DNA from 4 places in the Streptomyces cyaneofuscatus genome. Region 1 is predicted to be linked to each of the others. Evidence: riboswitches for the same ligand, from Rfam matches in the RefSeq annotation. Region 1 holds a riboswitch; each other region holds the start of a gene.
The links. A riboswitch is a leader RNA that binds a small molecule or an ion and turns the genes downstream of it on or off. The one in region 1 is predicted to bind cyclic di-AMP.

Region 1 (4,205 bases):
GGTGAACTCGGCCCGGTGGGGGTTCTTGGTGATCGAGAGGTAGAACGAGGCCCAGGTCTCGATCCCGGTGGGCAGCGGAGCGACTTCGGCGAACGCTCCGCCGGCGTCCCAGTTGTCGATGCCGCCGGTGGGGATGGACGACTGCACCTTCCCCGTCGGGTCCCAGAGGTGGTTGGCCCGGCCGCACATGACGTTGCCGTTGTCGCCCCAGCCCTTGCCGACCTCGTTGTTCAGGCCGGGCAGCGCCCCGGTCGCCTTCAGCCCGACGAGCAGCTTGCTGGTGCCGACGCTGCCCGCGGCGAAGAAGACCCTGTCCGCCGTGACCGTCTTGGTGACGGCGGTCCGGCCGGTGGTGTCCAGCTGGTCGATGAGGACCGTGTAGCCGCCGCCGGAGGCCGGGGAGACGCGGGTGACCTTGTGCAGGGGGCTGATGGTGACCCGGCCGGTGGCCTTGATCCGGTCGATGTAGGTCTTCTGGAGCGACTTCTTGCCGTAGTTGTTGCCGTAGAGGATCTCGGCGTCCAGCGCGGACTTCGGGACGGTCCCGGCCGCCTCCTGCTTCATGTAGTCCCAGTCGTACACGGCGGGCACGAAGAGGAACGGGAAGCCGGAGCGCTGGGCGTGCTTCCGGCCGACCCGTGCGTACTGGTAGCAGTCGACGGAGTCGAACCACACGGGGTCGATGGTGGTGACGCCGAGGTCCGCGTTGGCGCGCGGGTAGTACGTGCTGTACATCTCGGCGGCGTTCACCGACGGGAGGATGGCGGCGAAGTTCTCCCGCTTGGGCGTGACGGCCATACCGCCGTTGACCAGCGAGCCGCCCCCGACGCCGCGCCCCTGGTAGACGGTGATGCCGGCGAACTCCTCGGCGTCCAGGATGCCGGTGTAGCGGTTGACGTTCTTGTCGATCGGGAAGCCGAGGAAGTTGCTCAGCGGCTGCTTGGTCCTGGTGCGCAGCCAGAAGGAGCGGTCGTCGGGCTTGGTGGTGTTGGCGAAGATCTTGCCGTCCGCGCCGGGGGTGTCCCAGGCCATGCCCATCTCGACCATGTGGACGTCCGTGCCGGCCTGGGCGAGCCGGAGAGCGGCCACCGAACCGCCGTAGCCGGTCCCGATGACCAGCACCGGCACATGGGCGCCGGATCCGATGGGGGCCGCTGCCGCGCGGGGCGTGGCCCAGACCGGCGTGGTGGGTCCGGCGAGCGCCGCGACCCCGAGAAGAGAACCTGTTCCTGTGATGAATCTTCGACGCGATACACCCTTGGGGGCGTTGTTGTGCAGGGTAGTGTCGTTCATGTGACATCCCTCACTCTCGACAGAGTGCAACAGGTTCTACTGTCGATCGCGTGGTAAGTCACTAGAAACTTGGGGGTAACTTCCCCCTGCGGATGCGCACGCCCGAGGGGCCCCGGACCGTGCGGTCCGGGGCCCCTCGGATGTGAGCCTTCGTCCAGCGATCAGTAGGCGCCGAAGACGTTGTCGATCGAGCCGTACCGGTCGGCGGCGTAGTTGCACGCGGCGGTGATGTTGGCGACCGGGTCGTAGCTGTCGGTCGAGGTGCCGGGCACGTGGTACGCCTGGAACGTCGGGTCGATGACCTGGAGCAGCCCCTTGGACGGGGTGCCCTTCACCGCGTTGGAGTCCCAGTTGTTGATGGCGTTCGGGTTGCCCGAGGACTCGCGGATGATGTTGCGGTGGATGCCCTCGTAGCTGCCGGGGATGCCGTGCTGGGCCATGACCGCCAGCGACTCCTTGATCCAGCCATCGAGGTCGTTGGTGTACGTGGCGGGAGCGGCGGCGGCCGGGGCGGCGGCGGGCGCGGCCGTGGTGCGCTCCGAGCGGTCGGCGCGCTCCGCCGTTGCGGTGCGCTCGGCGGCCGGGGCGGCCTCGGCAGCCTTGGCGGCCTTGGCGTCTGACGGGGCGGCAGCCTTGGCGCCGATGGTCAGCGTGATACCCGGGTGAATAAGGTTCGGGTTCTCACCAACGGCCTTGCGGTTGCCTTCGTACAGCTTCTTCCAGCCGCCGTTGACGGAATACTCGCGGGCGATCTTGGAAAGCGTTTCGCCGGACACCACGGAATGCTTGGCGGGCGCGGCCTTCGTCACGGAATTCGCCTGGGCGGTCACGGAGACGGGAGCGACCGCCTTTTCCGCGGCGACGGAGTGCGCGGGGGCGGCGGAGGCGGTGGTGGCGCCGAGCACGGGGAGGGCCAGAACGGCTCCACCTGTGGTCACGGCGGCGATGCCGCGGCTCAGCGAGACGGACTTGGGACGGCGGTGCTTACCCTGTGCGGGCATGGGGAATTTCCTCTCCGGCGCCTACGAGGTGAGCTGTCGGGTTCAGACGGGAGATGTCTGGCCGCATGGACGTGCGACTTCACCCCTAGCCGTTCCGGAGACCGGATCGGCGGCTTACCTGGGTCCCCCGCTCCTGCCGTACGTGGGTGGGTTTCGGATTCCCGGACGGCGGCAGGATTCGGCGTTCCATCCGGATTGAGCGTGACCGTAGGCGAAAAGCGCCGAACAGAACAAGCCCCGAATTCCGGATGACCTTTCTCCGCAAGATCGAATTACGGAATTCCCGGCCGCGCCCGTTCCGTCACGGTGTCAACTTTCTTGGCACAGAAGGGAACCGAACCTTCCGATTCCGCGTCCGCACCCCCGGACGTGACGCTCACCACTTCGTACGGGGCTGACCGAAAAGGGCGCGGTCAAAACAACCCAAGAAGCTCAATAGCCCTTTTATGGAAGAGGGGGTTAAAAGGCCGAAATCGCCCATACCGCCCCACCGAAACGGACTTTTCGGGCGGTTCCGTAGGCCGGGTCGGAGGCCCCGCGCGGCCAGGGCTTACGGTGTGGGGTGGAGACTAGTAAGCCAACCCTTACCTCCGACGTACGCTGTACCTGCCCGCGTTCGCCCGCCTTAAGGATCACCACGCCATGACACGCCCCGTCCGCGTCGCCATTGTCGGAGCCGGCCCTGCCGGTATCTACGCTGCGGACGCGCTGCTCAAATCCGAGGTCTGCCAGGACCCGGGTGTCTCGATCGACCTGTTCGAGCGCATGCCCGCACCCTTCGGCCTGATCCGTTACGGCGTGGCCCCCGACCACCCCCGGATCAAGGGCATCGTCAAGGCGCTGCACCAGGTGCTGGACAAGCCGCAGATCCGCCTCTTCGGCAATGTGAGCTACCCGAACGACATCGACCTGGACGACCTGCGGTCCTTCTACGACGCGGTGATCTTCTCGACCGGCGCCGAGGCCGACCGGGCGCTCGACATCGCGGGCATCGAGCTGGACGGCTCCTACGGCGCGGCCGAGTTCGTCTCCTGGTACGACGGCCACCCCGAGGTGCCGCGCACCTGGCCGCTCACCGCGGAGAAGGTCGCCGTCCTCGGCGTCGGCAACGTGGCGCTGGACGTCGCCCGGGTGCTGGCCAAGACGGCCGACGAGCTGCTGCCGACCGAGATCCCGGACAACGTGTACCAGGGCCTCAAGGAGAACAAGGCGCTGGAGGTGCATGTGTTCGGGCGGCGTGGCCCGGCGCAGGCCAAGTTCAGCCCGATGGAGCTGCGCGAGCTGGACCACTCCCCCAACATCGAGGTCATCGTCAACCCCGAGGACATCGAGTACGACGAGGGCTCGATCGCCACCCGGCGGGAGAACAAGCAGGCCAACATGGTCGCGCAGACCCTGGAGAACTGGGCGATCCGCGATGTCGGCGACCGCCCGCACAAGCTCTTCCTGCACTTCTTCGAGTCCCCGGTCGAGATCCTCGGCGAGGACGGCAAGGTCGTCGCGCTGCGCACCGAGCGCACCGAGCTGGACGGCACCGGCAACGTCCGGGGCACCGGCAAGTTCACCGACTGGGACATGCAGAGCGTCTACCGGGCCGTCGGCTACTACTCGGAGGAGCTGCCGAAGCTCCCCTTCGACGTGGCCTCCGGCACGGTCCCGCACGAGGCGGGCCGCGTCATCGCCGGGGACGAGCACATGGCGTCGGTCTACGTCACGGGCTGGATCAAGCGCGGCCCGATCGGCCTGATCGGCCACACCAAGGGTGACGCCAACGAGACGGTCGCCTGCCTCCTGGAGGACCGCGCCGCAGGCCGTCTGCCCGAGCCGGCGACGCCCGCCCCGGAGGCCGTGGAGGCCTTCCTGGAGAGCCGCAACGTCCGCTTCACGACGTGGGAGGGCTGGCACAAGCTG
Region 2 (4,205 bases), 7.0 Mb from region 1:
ACCGCCCCGGAGCCGCGCGGCATCCGCACAACACGACTCCACCGCTGAGCCGTGACCATCACTCCCCCGCTCTTTGGTCACAACTCCATCACCAACGGAACATCCTCCTCCTGCGGGCGCGCCCGGCTCATTAGCGTCGTTCCTCCACGAACTTCCTTGGGGGGACAATGAATTGGAACGACCCGCAGCACCCGTCACGGCAAGCGGACTGGGGGCCGGGCGTCACCGTCCCGCCGCCGGACCCTTCCCCCGGACCACGCTGGGCCCGTAAGCGCGTCATCCTTCCCGCCGCCGGCGTGCTGTTCCTGCTCGGCATCGGGATCGGCGCCACCGGCGAGGAGCCGGAAGCTGTACAGACAGCGGCGGTGAAGACAGAGCCCGGGCCGACGGTGACCGTCACCGTGACGGAGACGGCCAAGGTGACCGTGACAGCCAGCCCGGAGCCGGCCCCGACGGTCACGAAAATCAAGAAGGTACGAGTCACCGTCACCGCTCCGCCGCCCGAGCCCGCCGCCGAGGCGCCCGACCCGGTCTACGACGAGGGCGACGACTCGGGCGGGGGATCCACGTACTACAAGAACTGCACCGCCGTCCGTGCGGCGGGCGCCGCTCCCATCAGGAGAGGCGACCCCGGGTACGACTCCCACCTCGACCGTGACGGTGACGGAGTCGGCTGCGAATAGACGAACAGGCGAATAGACACCCACCGCCCCTCTCTTCGGTCCCGCGAACGCGTCAACCCTCCCTCTCTTCTGTACGTCCTGTACATTTTTGACAGGACGTGAGCGCAGGGCGGACCTGTGTCGCGCCTGCGTTCCGTCACGCACCCAGGAGAGGGGCTCCGCCATGATCCGACCCGATGCCCGACCCGACGCCCGTTACGTACTGCCCGAGTTCACCGAGCGCACCGCGACCGGGACCCGGACCCAGGACCCGTACTCCAAGCTTCTGTCCGAGCGGATCGTCTTCCTCGGGAGTCCGATCGACGACACCGCGGCGAGCGATCTGATCGCGCAGTTCATGTATCTGGAGCACGCTGAGCCGGACCGGCCGCTGTCGCTGTACATCAACTGCCCCGGCGGCTCGTTCGGGGCGATGGCGGCGGTCTACGACACGATGCGGTTTCTGACCTGCGAGGTGGAGACCTTCTGTCTGGGGCAGGCCGGCTCCTACGCGGCCGCTCTTCTGGCGGCCGGAGCTCCGGGGCGGCGACATGCCCTGCCCGGCGCGCGGGTAGTCATTCAACAGCCCGCGCTGGCAGAGCCGTTGCGGGGCCAGCCGTCCGACCTGGAGATCCACGCGCGCGAACTGGTGCGCACCCGCGAGCTGTTCACGGGCATGCTGGTCCGGCACACGGGCCGGACCGCCGAGCGGGTCACCGCCGACATCGAGCGCGACACCATCCTCGACGCGGAGGCCGCTCGCGCCTACGGGCTGGTGGACCACGTCGTGGAGAACCGCACACTCTCCCAGCCGCCGCACGACGTGAGGTGAACCGCCCATGGAACCCACGGAGTTCCCGCCCCTACCCGCACTGACCCGCGCCGAGGGTGAGCTGATCGACTGCTACCTCGCGGTCCTCGACCAGGTGGGCCGCATCAACCCGGCGCGCGGCAGCGACACCTACAGCGCGCTGAGAGCCGCGCAGGCCCTGGTCTCCCGGGCCGCGGCCCTGCGCGATGCCCTCTCCCTGATGCACGAGCGCGGCGAGCGGCAGATCCACGCGGCGACGCTCGCACGGGCCCTGCGGGTGCTGGACGGCGAGCGGCGGGCGGGCAGGGTCGCCGTGCCGCCGACCCCGAACTGAACCGCTCCGCGCGCCGGGAGCGCATTACGGGAGCGGGCCGGTCGCCCCGCGCGCGACACGCCCGGTGCCGCGATCAATTTCCCTCGCTCGTTCGGCGTAGGCGATCACCCGCACGAGCGACGCCCCAACTTGCGCTCGACGCGGGAGCCGTACCCGGAATGCGGCCTTTCGTCGCTGGTACGGGGGCGTGCGCCCGGCTCGTCGGCGGGGGCGAATCCACCCTGTCCACCTGAATGGATCAGTGGTGAGGAGACTCACAAATCACTGTTTCGGCTCGGAAATCCGGCACTTGGTGAGTCAAGATCCCTGGGACGACAAGCCCCCGCCACCGCGGCGGGGCGGTCCGGGTGGACGCCGAGTCCTGCCGCTTCCCGGATGACTGGTCGACAAGGAGTGGATCGGCAGGAGTGGAGGACCCGAGCATTACGGGCCGACCGGGAGACCGGGAAGCCCTCGGGGTGAAGCCGCGTCAAGCGGCCGGGCAACTTCGCCAGCCCGAACCCGACAGGTCATCCTTCACAGGCGGCTGACGAAGGGTTGCGCATGTCTGCGCAGGTTCATGTCCCGTCTCTGTTCGCCCGGGTCGGTACGGCTTCCGTACTCACCCTGGCCGTGACGTCCTCGATGCTGGCGCCAGGTCTGGTCGACGATGCCGAGGCCGCCACCCACTCGACGAAGGCGCTCAAGATCGCCGCGTCGAAGAAGGGGGCTCCGTACAAGTACGGGGCCGCGGGTCCCAGCCGGTTCGACTGCTCGGGGCTGACTGTCTACTCGTTCAAGAAGGCGGGGAAGAAGCTTCCCCGCACAGCACAGCAGCAGTACAACAAGACCAGCCGTATCTCCTCGTCGAAGCGGAAACCCGGCGACCTGGTCTTCTTCCATTCCGGCCGCAGCGTCTACCACGTGGGCATCTACGCCGGGGGCGGGAAGATCTGGCACTCCCCCAAATCCGGGGATGTGGTGCGTAAGGCGAAAATCTGGTCCAAGAGCGTCTGGTACGGACGGGTCCGCTGACCCACCTGCCGGACGCTCTTCCCTTGCGGCCGGGCGCTCTCTGTCCCTTGCGGCCGGACGCTCCGTCCCTTGCGGGCGCACGGGCCCCTCGGCGCACCTCAGCGCAGGAGGGGCCCGGTCACCAGCGCCAGCCCCAGTCCGGTGAGCGCCACGCCGCTGCCGCCCTCGATCGCCCGGGCGGTACGCGGCCGGCGCAGCCACCGCCCCAGCCGGTCCACGAGCAGGGCGAGGGCCGAGAACCAGACGAGGGCGAGGGCGACCACGAGGGCGGCGAGCAGGAGGGTCCTGGGCAGCGGCGGCTGCCCGTCCGGGACGAACTGCGGCAGCAGGCTGAGGAAGAGGACCGGCGCCTTCGGGTTGAGCGCGTTGGTCAGGAATCCCTGGCGCAGCGCGCGCCCGAGCCCCTCGGGCTCCTTCGGCCCCGGTGCATGCTCCGGCGTACGGCCCTCCTCGGAGACCCGGCGCCGGATCGCGTACAGGGCGCTGATCCCGAGGTAGAGCACGTACGCGCCGCCGAGCAGCTGGACCGTGCGGAAGAGGACGGGCATCGTCACCAGCACCGCGGCGAGCCCCGCCACGGCGAGCGCGGTGTGGACGAGCAGTCCCCCGGCGACGCCGAGGGCGGTGGCCAGACCGGCGGTGCGCGAGGCCAGGGCGTTGCGTACGACGACGGTGAAGTCGGCGCCGGGCAGCGCGACCATGCCGGCGGCGACCCCGGTGAAGGCGATCAGTTGTGCGTCCATGGGGTCCAGCCTGGACCGGCGGAGCCTTTAGCGTGTACTTGCAATCTTCTGGGTCTGCCTAAAGGAACGCTTCATGTACGACCCGACGCGGCTCGCCGCGCTGGTGGCGGTCGCCGAGACCGGATCGATCACGCGGGCCGCCGCCCACCTCGGCTACACCGCGCCCGCCCTCTCCCAGCAGCTGGCCAAGCTGGAGCGAGAGGCCGGGGCGACGCTGCTGGTGCGCCACCATCGCGGGGCGCGGCTGACGGCCGCCGGTGAGCTGCTGGCGGGGCGGGCCCGGCGGGTCCTGGACGAGCTGGACCAGGCGCGGCACGAGCTGGCGCAGCTGGCCGGGCTGTCGGGCGGCAGGCTGCGTGTGGGGACGTTCACGACGGCCGGGGTCCATCTGCTGCCGCCGGTCCTGAGCGCGTTCCGGCGGGCCCATCCGGAGGTCGAGCTGGCCGTCACCGAGTACGAGCCGCCGGGCGGGATCGCGGCGGTCACCGCGGGCGAGGTGGACCTGGCGCTGACCCACACCTACGAACCGGCGGTGGCCGACCCGCCGCCGCCGGGCGTCACCGTGGAACCCCTGCTGGTGGAGGAGCTGGTGCTGGCGACCGCGGTCGGGCACCGGCTCTCCGAAGGGTCAGGCCGGCTGC
Region 3 (4,205 bases), 3.4 Mb from region 1:
GACCGGGCAGCAGGAGTGCACAGGTGGTGGGGATGGCGGAGAAGGGGCGCGGGCTCGTGAGGGCGAGCCTCGGGATCCCCGGGCGTGCCACGCCCGGCTCCACCGGGAAGGGCAGGCCGGTGGTGGCCCGGAACCCCGGCACCCGGCGGTTCGTCCGGCTGCTGCCCGTGCTGCTCATCGGCGGCGGGCTCCTCTTCGACTCGCTCGCCCCGCCCAACTTCACCGCCGTCCCCCTGTTCGTGGCCGCGCCGCTGATCGCCGCCCCTTTCTTCTCGCTCGCCAGCACGATCCGTACGGGCGTGGCCGCGGTCCTCTCCGTCATCGCGATGCGGCTCTCCGACGGCACGTCCACCCAGGTCGTCCCGGTCATCGAGATGATCACGGTCCTCACCGCCGCGGCCCTGGCCCTCGTCATCAACGGGGTCGTGCGCCGCAGCAACGAGCAGCTGGCCTCGGCGCGGGTCATCGCGGAGACCGCCATGCGAGCCGTGCTGCCGACCCCGGCGGAGCGGATCGGCGGGCTCCAGGTGGCGGCGCGGTACGAGGCGGCGCAGGCGGACGAGTTCGTCGGCGGGGACCTGTTCGCGGTGGCGGACACCCCGTACGGCGTACGCCTGGTCGTCGGTGATGTGCGCGGCAAGGGGCTGGACGCCGTGGAGGCGGTGGCCGTGATCATCGGGGCGTTCCGGGAGGCCGCCGAGCAGGAGCGGTCCCTGGAGGGGGTGGCCCAGCGGCTGGAGCGGGCGCTCGCGCGGGAGGGGACGCGGCGGTACGGGCTGGACGCCATGGAGGGGTTCATCACCGCCGTACTGGCCGAGATCCCGCCCGGTTCGGCCTCGCTGCGGCTGGTGAACCGGGGTCACCCGGAGCCCATCCTGCTGCACGCCGATGGAGCCCTTGAGGTCCTCGCGCCGTCCGTGCCCGCGATGCCGCTGGGGATGGACCTCGGGGTGTGGCCCGACCGGTCCGACGAGTGGGAGATGCCCCCGGGTTCGACGCTGCTCGCCTTCACGGACGGCCTCTCCGAGGCGCGGGACGCGAACGGGGTCTTCTACGACCCGGCGGCCCGGCTGCGCGGCCGGATCTTCCCCGGCCCCGAGGAGCTGCTCTCGGCGCTCACCGACGACGTACGGCTGCACACCGGGGGCCGGTCGACGGACGACTTGGCGCTGCTCGCGGTCAGCCGGCCGGCGGAGGGGCAGGCGCCGCGGCGGACGACGGTGAAGATCGTCGGCCGGGGCGATGACACGGTGCGTAATTGAAGGGCGCCGCTCCGCATAACAGTTGACACACCATCAGAAAAAGAGGTGTGGGCGAGGGGTCGTCAAGTCGTCCGATTCGCGCTGCTTGTGGGCGGTAAGTCCCCGCCGGAGCCGTTAATGATCAACAAGAACAGCTTGGAATCGAGCCCGTCTGTCTATTAACGTTCGATAACGCAGCGCGGTCGTCCCAGCCGTCGTCAGAGACGGCGCCGTGCGCGAGCGCCGAATCCCGCAAGGGAACCGGGGAACCACCTACATGGGGTGAATCGGACGCCTGTGTCTCGTGAGAGACGGAGGGGCCCGTAGGAGACCTTCCTGCTCCGAACCCGTCAGCTAACCCGGTAGGCGAGAAGGAAGGAAAGGAGTGCGCCCACGTGGCGTCCAACAAGCCTGCCCCTGAGGCCCCGTCACCCTTCACTGCCGACGGCCTCGGTGGTCCGGAGCGGACGTGGGAGGAGTGGAACCCCACCGCGGAGTCCATCCGTCCCGTGCGCGGCAAGCACCGCGTCGCCAAGCAGCGGGGTCTCGCCCGTAGCTCCACCGTCCTCGGGGTCGGCGTCATAGCGGCCGTCGGTGCGGGTGGCATGGCCACCGCCCAGAGCAAGCCGCCGGTCTCCATCTCCCTTCCCGATTCCATCGCGGACAACCTCCCCGACGCCAAGTCCCTTCCCGGCGTCGGTGCCTTCATGGCCGAGGAGGCCGAGGCCGCACCGGTCACCGCCGCGCCGCTCACCACCGCGGGCATCACGACCGCCGAGGCCGACCAGGGCGCCACCGACGCCGGCGAGGCCCTGCGCGCCCGCATCCTCCAGCAGGCCGAGCAGCAGCAGGCCAGCGCCGATGCCGAGGCCAAGGCCGCCGAGGAGAAGGTCGCGGCCGAGAAGGCCGCCGCCGAGGCGAAGAAGCAGCAGGACGAGGCCCAGGCCGCCGTCAAGGCCAAGATCGCCGCCGAGAAGAAGGCGGCCGAGGAAGCGGCGGCGAAGAAGGCCGAGGAGGAGCGCCTCGCGAAGCTCCGCGCCAGCTACACCCTGCCGACCTCCTCGTACACGCTCACCTCGACCTACGGCCAGTCCGGCGCGATGTGGTCCTCCGGCCAGCACACCGGCCTGGACTTCGCCGGGGCGGCCGGTTCGCCGCTCAAGGCCGTGCACGGCGGCACGATCACGGAGGCCGGCTGGTCCGGTTCGTACGGCTACCGCACGGTCCTCCAGCTGGAGGACGGTACGGAGATCTGGTACGCCCACCAGTCCTCGATCGACGTCTCGGTCGGCCAGCAGGTCAGCACCGGCGAGACCATCGGCCGCATGGGCGCGACCGGCAATGTCACCGGCGTCCACCTCCACCTGGAGGTCCGCACCGCCGGCGGCTCGGCGATGGACCCGGCGGCCTGGCTGAACAGCAAGGGCCTCACCGTCTGAGACCCGGGTACGTCGTTCGTCGTCGTCCCCTCGCATACCCCGGCAGCCCTGACGCTCACCCCCCGACGTCAGGGCTGCCGGTCTGTCCGCGTCCGACCGGGTGCCGGGACATGGAATAGGCGCCCCCGCCACCGCCGTTGAACCCCGACATGACTTCTCTGCGCACGCTCGGCAGCTCCGACCTCCAGGTCTTCCCCCTCTCCCTCGGCGGCAACGTCTTCGGCTGGACCGCCGACGAGGACCGGTCCTTCGCCGTCCTGGACGCGTACGCGGCGGCCGGCGGCAACTTCGTCGACACCGCCGACGCCTACTCCGCCTGGATCGAGGGCAACCAGGGCGGTGAGTCGGAGAGCGTCATCGGCAAGTGGCTCGCCTCCCGCGCCAACCGCTCCGACATCGTCGTGGCCACCAAGGTCGGCGCCCACCCCGACTACAAGGGGCTCTCCGCCGCCACCATCAAGGGCGCGGCCGAGCAGTCGCTGCGCCGCCTCGGCACCGACCACATCGACCTCTACTACACGCACTTCGACGACGAGACCGTCCCGGTCGAGGAGATCATCACCGCCCTCGACGGGCTGGTGAAGGACGGCAAGGTGCGCCACATCGCCGCCTCCAACATCAGCCCGGAGCGCCTCCAGGAGTCGCTGGACTTCTCCGAGCGCGAGGGCCTGGCCCGGTACGTCGCGCTCCAGCCGCACTACAACCTGGTCTCCCGCGCCACCTACGAGGGCCCGCTCCAGGAGACCGCCGCCCGCGCCGGCCTCGCCGCCGTCCCGTACTACGCGCTGGCCTCCGGCTTCCTCACCGGCAAGTACCGCCCGGGCGCCACGGTGGAGAGCGCCCGCTCCGCGAAGGCGGGCGAGCACCTGGAGTCGGAGCGCGGCCGGAAGGTGCTCGCCGCCCTCGACCGGGTCGCCACGGAACGGGGTGCCGAGATCGCCACGGTCGCCCTCGCCTGGCTCGCCGCCCGCCCGACGGTCGCGGCCCCGATCGCCTCGGCCCGCACGGTCGAACAGCTCCCCGCGCTGCTGGCCGTCGCGGACCTGGAGCTGACGGAGGCGGAACTGGCGACGCTCACGGAGGCGTCGGCCTGAAGTGAGTCACGGGGGAGGCGCGGTGGGGCCGTAGGGGTGGTGTCGGCCGTACGGGTACGGCTGCGGGGGCGGGCTGCCGTACGCGGTCCCGTGCCCCTGCCCGTAGCCGTATCCATACCCGTAGCCGTGTCCCTGGCCCTGTCCGTACGGCGGCATCGGCGGGCGGTACGGATACGGCTGCGGGCGCGGGCCCGTGCCGGTCATCCGGGCCGCGTGCGTGAGGGCCGGGGCCGCGATGGCCCGGCGCTGCCAGAGGTGGTGCAGCAGCTCCCGTTCCCGGGCGGCGAAGTCCGGGCCCACCGCGTCGTGGCGGGCGCGGCGGCGCAGGCCGGCCAGGGTCGTCGCGAACGACTCGTACTCGGCGACCGCGCGCGCCGCCGCCCGCCCCCGGGACCGGTCCTGCTTCCCGTGCCAGTGGCGGGCCAGGTCGC
Region 4 (4,205 bases), 4.7 Mb from region 1:
GAATCCACTACTGCCTGGGGGCACCGCTGGCCCGGCTGGAGGGCCAGGCCGCGGTGGCGACCCTGCTGAGACGCCTTCCTGACCTGCGACTTGCCGCAGAACCTGGCGATTTGCGCTGGCGCGGCGGGCTCATCATGCGCGGACTGCGCACCCTGCCGGTGCAGTTCGAGCCCGGTCGCCGCCTCGAACAAAGTGACACGCTGTCACCTCTGTGACTTTCACGTGATCTGCGCTGCATCGACTTGTGACATGCGTTCGAGTCCCGCTAGGTTCACGGTTCGACGCGTCGGCCGCTGTTCACCGGTTGCCCACGCGTCACTTGTTCAACAGCTTCTTGCTCCTCAGTTCTTGCTTGTCAGTCGCACGGAAGGCATATCCCATGGGCTCCGCGAACGGCAGACACCGCCGCCCTCGTCAGGCACCCGCCATCGTCGTCGCCGCAGGCGTGACCGGATCGGCCATCGCCATTCCGCTCCTCGGCGCGGCGGGCGCACACGCAGCCGACGCCACCACCTGGGACCGGGTCGCGGAGTGCGAGAGCGGCGGCATGTGGAGTGCCGACCTCGGCAACGGCTACTACGGCGGGCTTCAGTTCTCGCAGGAGACCTGGTCGGCGTACGGCGGCGACGCCTTCGCGGAGCGGGCCGACCTGGCCAGCCGCTCGCAGCAGATCTCCGTCGCCGAGAAGGTCCTGGACGACAAGGGCCCGCAGGCGTGGCCGAGCTGCGCGGTGATCTCCGGCCTCGCGGTGGACGGCAGCCTGCCCGGTGTCGACCCCGGTACCGCGCCCTCCACCGACCCCACCCAGGACCCGACGACCGCTCCGGCGGACGAAGCGGATGGAGCGGACGAAAAGGGTGAAGCGGGAGGTTCCGGCAACACGGACTCGACCGGCGCCACGGACAAGACCGGCACCACGGACTCCACCGACAAGACGGACGGAACCGGCAAGGGGGAGAAGAAGGGCGGAGCTGACACGCTCGACCCCTCGGCGAAGCCTTCCACTACGCCCCCCGCCACCGGAAAGACCGGCACCCCCGGCTCTCCTGACGCCTCGCAGCCCTCCACCTCCGCCCCCGACGCCTCGCAGGGCACCGACCGCACCGGCGGCAAGCACCGCGGCGCACCGGCCCCCGAGGAGGCCGGTGCGGTGGGGCAGGAGGACGGCCCTCGCGAGTCCGGCCGGCACGCCTCGCGGGGCGAGAGTGACGCGCGGGACGGCGGCGCGGTCACCGGCGGCGGCTACACCGTGCAGCCCGGGGACAACCTCTGGGCCATCGCGGACGCCCAGGAACTCCCCCAGGGCTGGACCGGCCTGTACGAGGCCAACAAGGACCTCCTTGGCTCCGACCCGGACCTGATCCTGCCCGGCCAGAGCCTGGATCTGGGGCTGGGTCAGAGCGCCGCGGAAGGTGCCGAGACCGGTGCCGGGGCGGGTGCCGATGCGGGCGCCGGAACGGGCGCGGAGGCGCCCGCCGCCAACTGATCGAATCCGGGAAAACGCCCCAAAATCGCGGGTAGTTCAGAGGCCTATGTCCACTTATGCGTAAGTGAGACATGGGTCTCTTTGCTGCAACTGGCGCGTCGCGTCCGCCCGCTCGGCGCAGATCCCCTCCGACCTGCGGAAACGGTCCGTCAGGGTGAGCAAGTAAGCGCCGATTGGGCCAGTATGTCCATCTTTGAATGTCGGGGTTGCCTGTGTTTACGGTCGGAACCGCTCGCACCGCGGGCCCCGTCGACCGTCACGCCGAATCCTGCCGTCGGTCGAAGGGAACAGACGCGTAAGCGCCGTAGGCAGGAGCGGGGGACCCAGGTAGGCCGCCGGGTCCGTACAACCCCTTCGAAGGACAGCTCCTTCGAGGCCGGGGACGTACGGGAACGGCTTGGGGTGAAGTCGCGCGCAAGGTCGCGCGACCGGGCAACTCATCAGCCCGAACCCGACAGCTCACCTCGTAGGCGTCGGTGAGGAGATCCGTTCCATGCTGCTGAACAGCAAGGGCAAGCACCGCCGCCCCTCGAAGACCGTCCGTTTCGCCACCCTCGCGGGCATCACCGGTGCCGCCGTGGCCGTCCCGCTGATGGGTGCGACCAACGCTTCCGCCGCCTCCGTCGAGACCTGGGACGCCGTCGCCCAGTGCGAGTCCGGCGGCAACTGGTCCATCAACACCGGCAACGGCTACTACGGCGGGCTCCAGTTCTCGCAGTCGAGCTGGGCCGCCGCCGGCGGTACGCAGTACGCCTCGCGCGCCGACCTGGCCTCCAAGGACCAGCAGATCGCCACCGCCGAGAAGCTCCTCGACATGCAGGGCCCGGGCGCCTGGGCCTGCGCCGGCGCCGGCGGCCTCACCAACGACGGTGTGGACCCGGGCGTGAACACCGGCTCCGGCCAGTCCGCGAGCAAGCCCGAGCAGGCCCAGCCCGAGCGCAAGGCCGAGCAGCCCACCACGCGCAGCGAGCAGCGCACCGCCCCGGCCGCCCCCAAGGCCGAGAGCTCCAAGAAGACCGTCACCACCCCGACCGGTGAGAAGGTCCAGAAGGGCGACGGCGAGTACAAGGTCAAGACCGGCGACACCCTGAGCAAGATCGCCGACAAGGAAGGCGTCAAGGGCGGCTGGAGCAAGCTCTTCAAGCTCAACGACGACATCGTCAAGGACGCGAACCTGATCTTCCCGGGTCAGCAGCTCCACCTGAAGTAACAGCCGGCTCTCCTCCCCGGAGGGAGGGGGTCCGGCGGCACCCTCCCTCGCACGGCTCCCCGGCCCGGCGCGCTACTCCCCCCGTGCGCGCCGGGCCGGGGTCTTTCCGTGGGAAGGGCGCCGCTCCCGCCGTGTGAAGGACGCCGGCGGGGATGGGGGTAGGGGCGATGACGGGTGATGGGGATGGGAATGGTGGGCGATCCGTTCACTTCTTGTCGGCATCGCACCCCCGCCGCTTGTTACCGCCCAGTAGATTTCTAGAGATTTGTCCCGTGATGCTGGCCCTTGGGTCCTTTTTCGTCCCAGGAGACGGGCGGTCGGCCGACTGACGCGGCCGGGCCGGTTAGGCTCGTGTCGCAAGGCCACAGTGACCCTGCACAACCAGCGTCATATCCCAGAAGGAGATGCCTCGTGCCGTCCATCGACGTCGTCGTAGCCAGGGAAATCCTCGACTCCCGGGGCAACCCCACGGTCGAGGTCGAGGTTGGCCTCGACGACGGCAGCACGGGCCGTGCTGCCGTTCCGTCCGGCGCCTCCACCGGTGCGTTCGAGGCTGTTGAGCTTCGCGACGGTGACCCCAACCGCTACCAGGGCAAGGGCGTCGAGAAGGCCGTCCTCGCCGTCATCGAGCAGATCGGCCCGGAGCTCGTCGGGTACGACGCCACCGAGCAGCGCCTCATCGACCAGGCGATGTTCGACCTGGACGCCACCGAGAACAAGGCCTCGCTCGGCGCGAACGCCATCCTCGGTGTCTCGCTCGCCGTCGCGCACGCCGCCTCCGAGGCGTCCGACCTGCCGCTCTTCCGCTACCTCGGCGGCCCGAACGCGCACCTGCTGCCCGTTCCGATGATGAACATCCTGAACGGCGGCTCGCACGCCGACTCCAACGTGGACATCCAGGAGTTCATGATCGCCCCGATCGGCGCGGAGTCCTTCTCCGAGGCCCTGCGCTGGGGCGCGGAGATCTACCACACGCTGAAGAAGGTCCTCAAGACCAAGGGCCTGTCCACCGGACTCGGCGACGAGGGCGGCTTCGCCCCGAACCTGGAGTCCAACCGCGCCGCCCTGGACCTCATCGTCGAGGCCATCACGGAGGCCGGTTACGTCCCGGGCCGCGATGTCGCACTCGCGCTCGACGTCGCCGCGTCCGAGTTCTACAAGGACGGCGTCTACGAGTTCGAGGGCAAGTCCCGCTCGGCCGCCGAGATGACCGAGTACTACGAGGAGCTCGTCTCCGCGTACCCGCTGGTCTCCATCGAGGACCCGCTGTACGAGGACGACTGGGCCGGCTGGAAGGTCATCACCGACCGCATCGGCTCCAAGGTGCAGATCGTCGGCGACGACCTCTTCGTCACCAACCCCGAGCGCCTGGCCCGCGGCATCGAGGAGGGCTCCGCCAACGCCCTGCTCGTGAAGGTCAACCAGATCGGTTCGCTGACCGAGACCCTGGACGCCGTCGAGCTGGCCCAGCGCAACGGCTTCAAGTGCATGATGTCGCACCGCTCCGGT

Region 2: it holds a riboswitch for cyclic di-AMP, as region 1 does, so the genes downstream of both, R2B67_RS32310 (C40 family peptidase) here and R2B67_RS01355 (transglycosylase SLT domain-containing protein) in region 1, are expected to answer to the same signal.
Region 3: it holds a riboswitch for cyclic di-AMP, as region 1 does, so the genes downstream of both, R2B67_RS16645 (M23 family metallopeptidase) here and R2B67_RS01355 (transglycosylase SLT domain-containing protein) in region 1, are expected to answer to the same signal.
Region 4: it holds a riboswitch for cyclic di-AMP, as region 1 does, so the genes downstream of both, R2B67_RS22195 (transglycosylase family protein) here and R2B67_RS01355 (transglycosylase SLT domain-containing protein) in region 1, are expected to answer to the same signal.

Annotation. Positions count from the first base shown of each region.
Region 1 is NZ_CP137002.1:338,737-342,941, forward strand. It holds gene R2B67_RS01350 (GMC oxidoreductase) at 1-1,293, opposite strand, end outside; gene R2B67_RS01355 (transglycosylase SLT domain-containing protein) at 1,455-2,294, opposite strand; cyclic di-AMP (ydaO/yuaA leader) riboswitch at 2,298-2,453, opposite strand; gene R2B67_RS01360 (FAD-dependent oxidoreductase) at 2,937-4,205, shown strand, end outside.
Region 2 is NZ_CP137002.1:7,301,295-7,305,499, reverse strand. It holds gene R2B67_RS32325 (excalibur calcium-binding domain-containing protein) at 168-683, shown strand; gene R2B67_RS32320 (ATP-dependent Clp protease proteolytic subunit) at 847-1,494, shown strand; gene R2B67_RS32315 (hypothetical protein) at 1,502-1,807, shown strand; cyclic di-AMP (ydaO/yuaA leader) riboswitch at 2,182-2,347, shown strand; gene R2B67_RS32310 (C40 family peptidase) at 2,351-2,821, shown strand; gene R2B67_RS32305 (LysE family translocator) at 2,920-3,564, opposite strand; gene R2B67_RS32300 (LysR family transcriptional regulator) at 3,638-4,205, shown strand, end outside.
Region 3 is NZ_CP137002.1:3,783,566-3,787,770, reverse strand. It holds gene R2B67_RS16650 (PP2C family protein-serine/threonine phosphatase) at 33-1,262, shown strand; cyclic di-AMP (ydaO/yuaA leader) riboswitch at 1,473-1,625, shown strand; gene R2B67_RS16645 (M23 family metallopeptidase) at 1,637-2,680, shown strand; gene R2B67_RS16640 (aldo/keto reductase) at 2,830-3,774, shown strand; gene R2B67_RS16635 (PrsW family intramembrane metalloprotease) at 3,781-4,205, opposite strand, start outside.
Region 4 is NZ_CP137002.1:5,024,279-5,028,483, forward strand. It holds gene R2B67_RS22185 (cytochrome P450 family protein) at 1-215, shown strand, start outside; gene R2B67_RS22190 (transglycosylase family protein) at 380-1,486, shown strand; cyclic di-AMP (ydaO/yuaA leader) riboswitch at 1,777-1,974, shown strand; gene R2B67_RS22195 (transglycosylase family protein) at 1,980-2,696, shown strand; gene eno (phosphopyruvate hydratase) at 3,108-4,205, shown strand, end outside.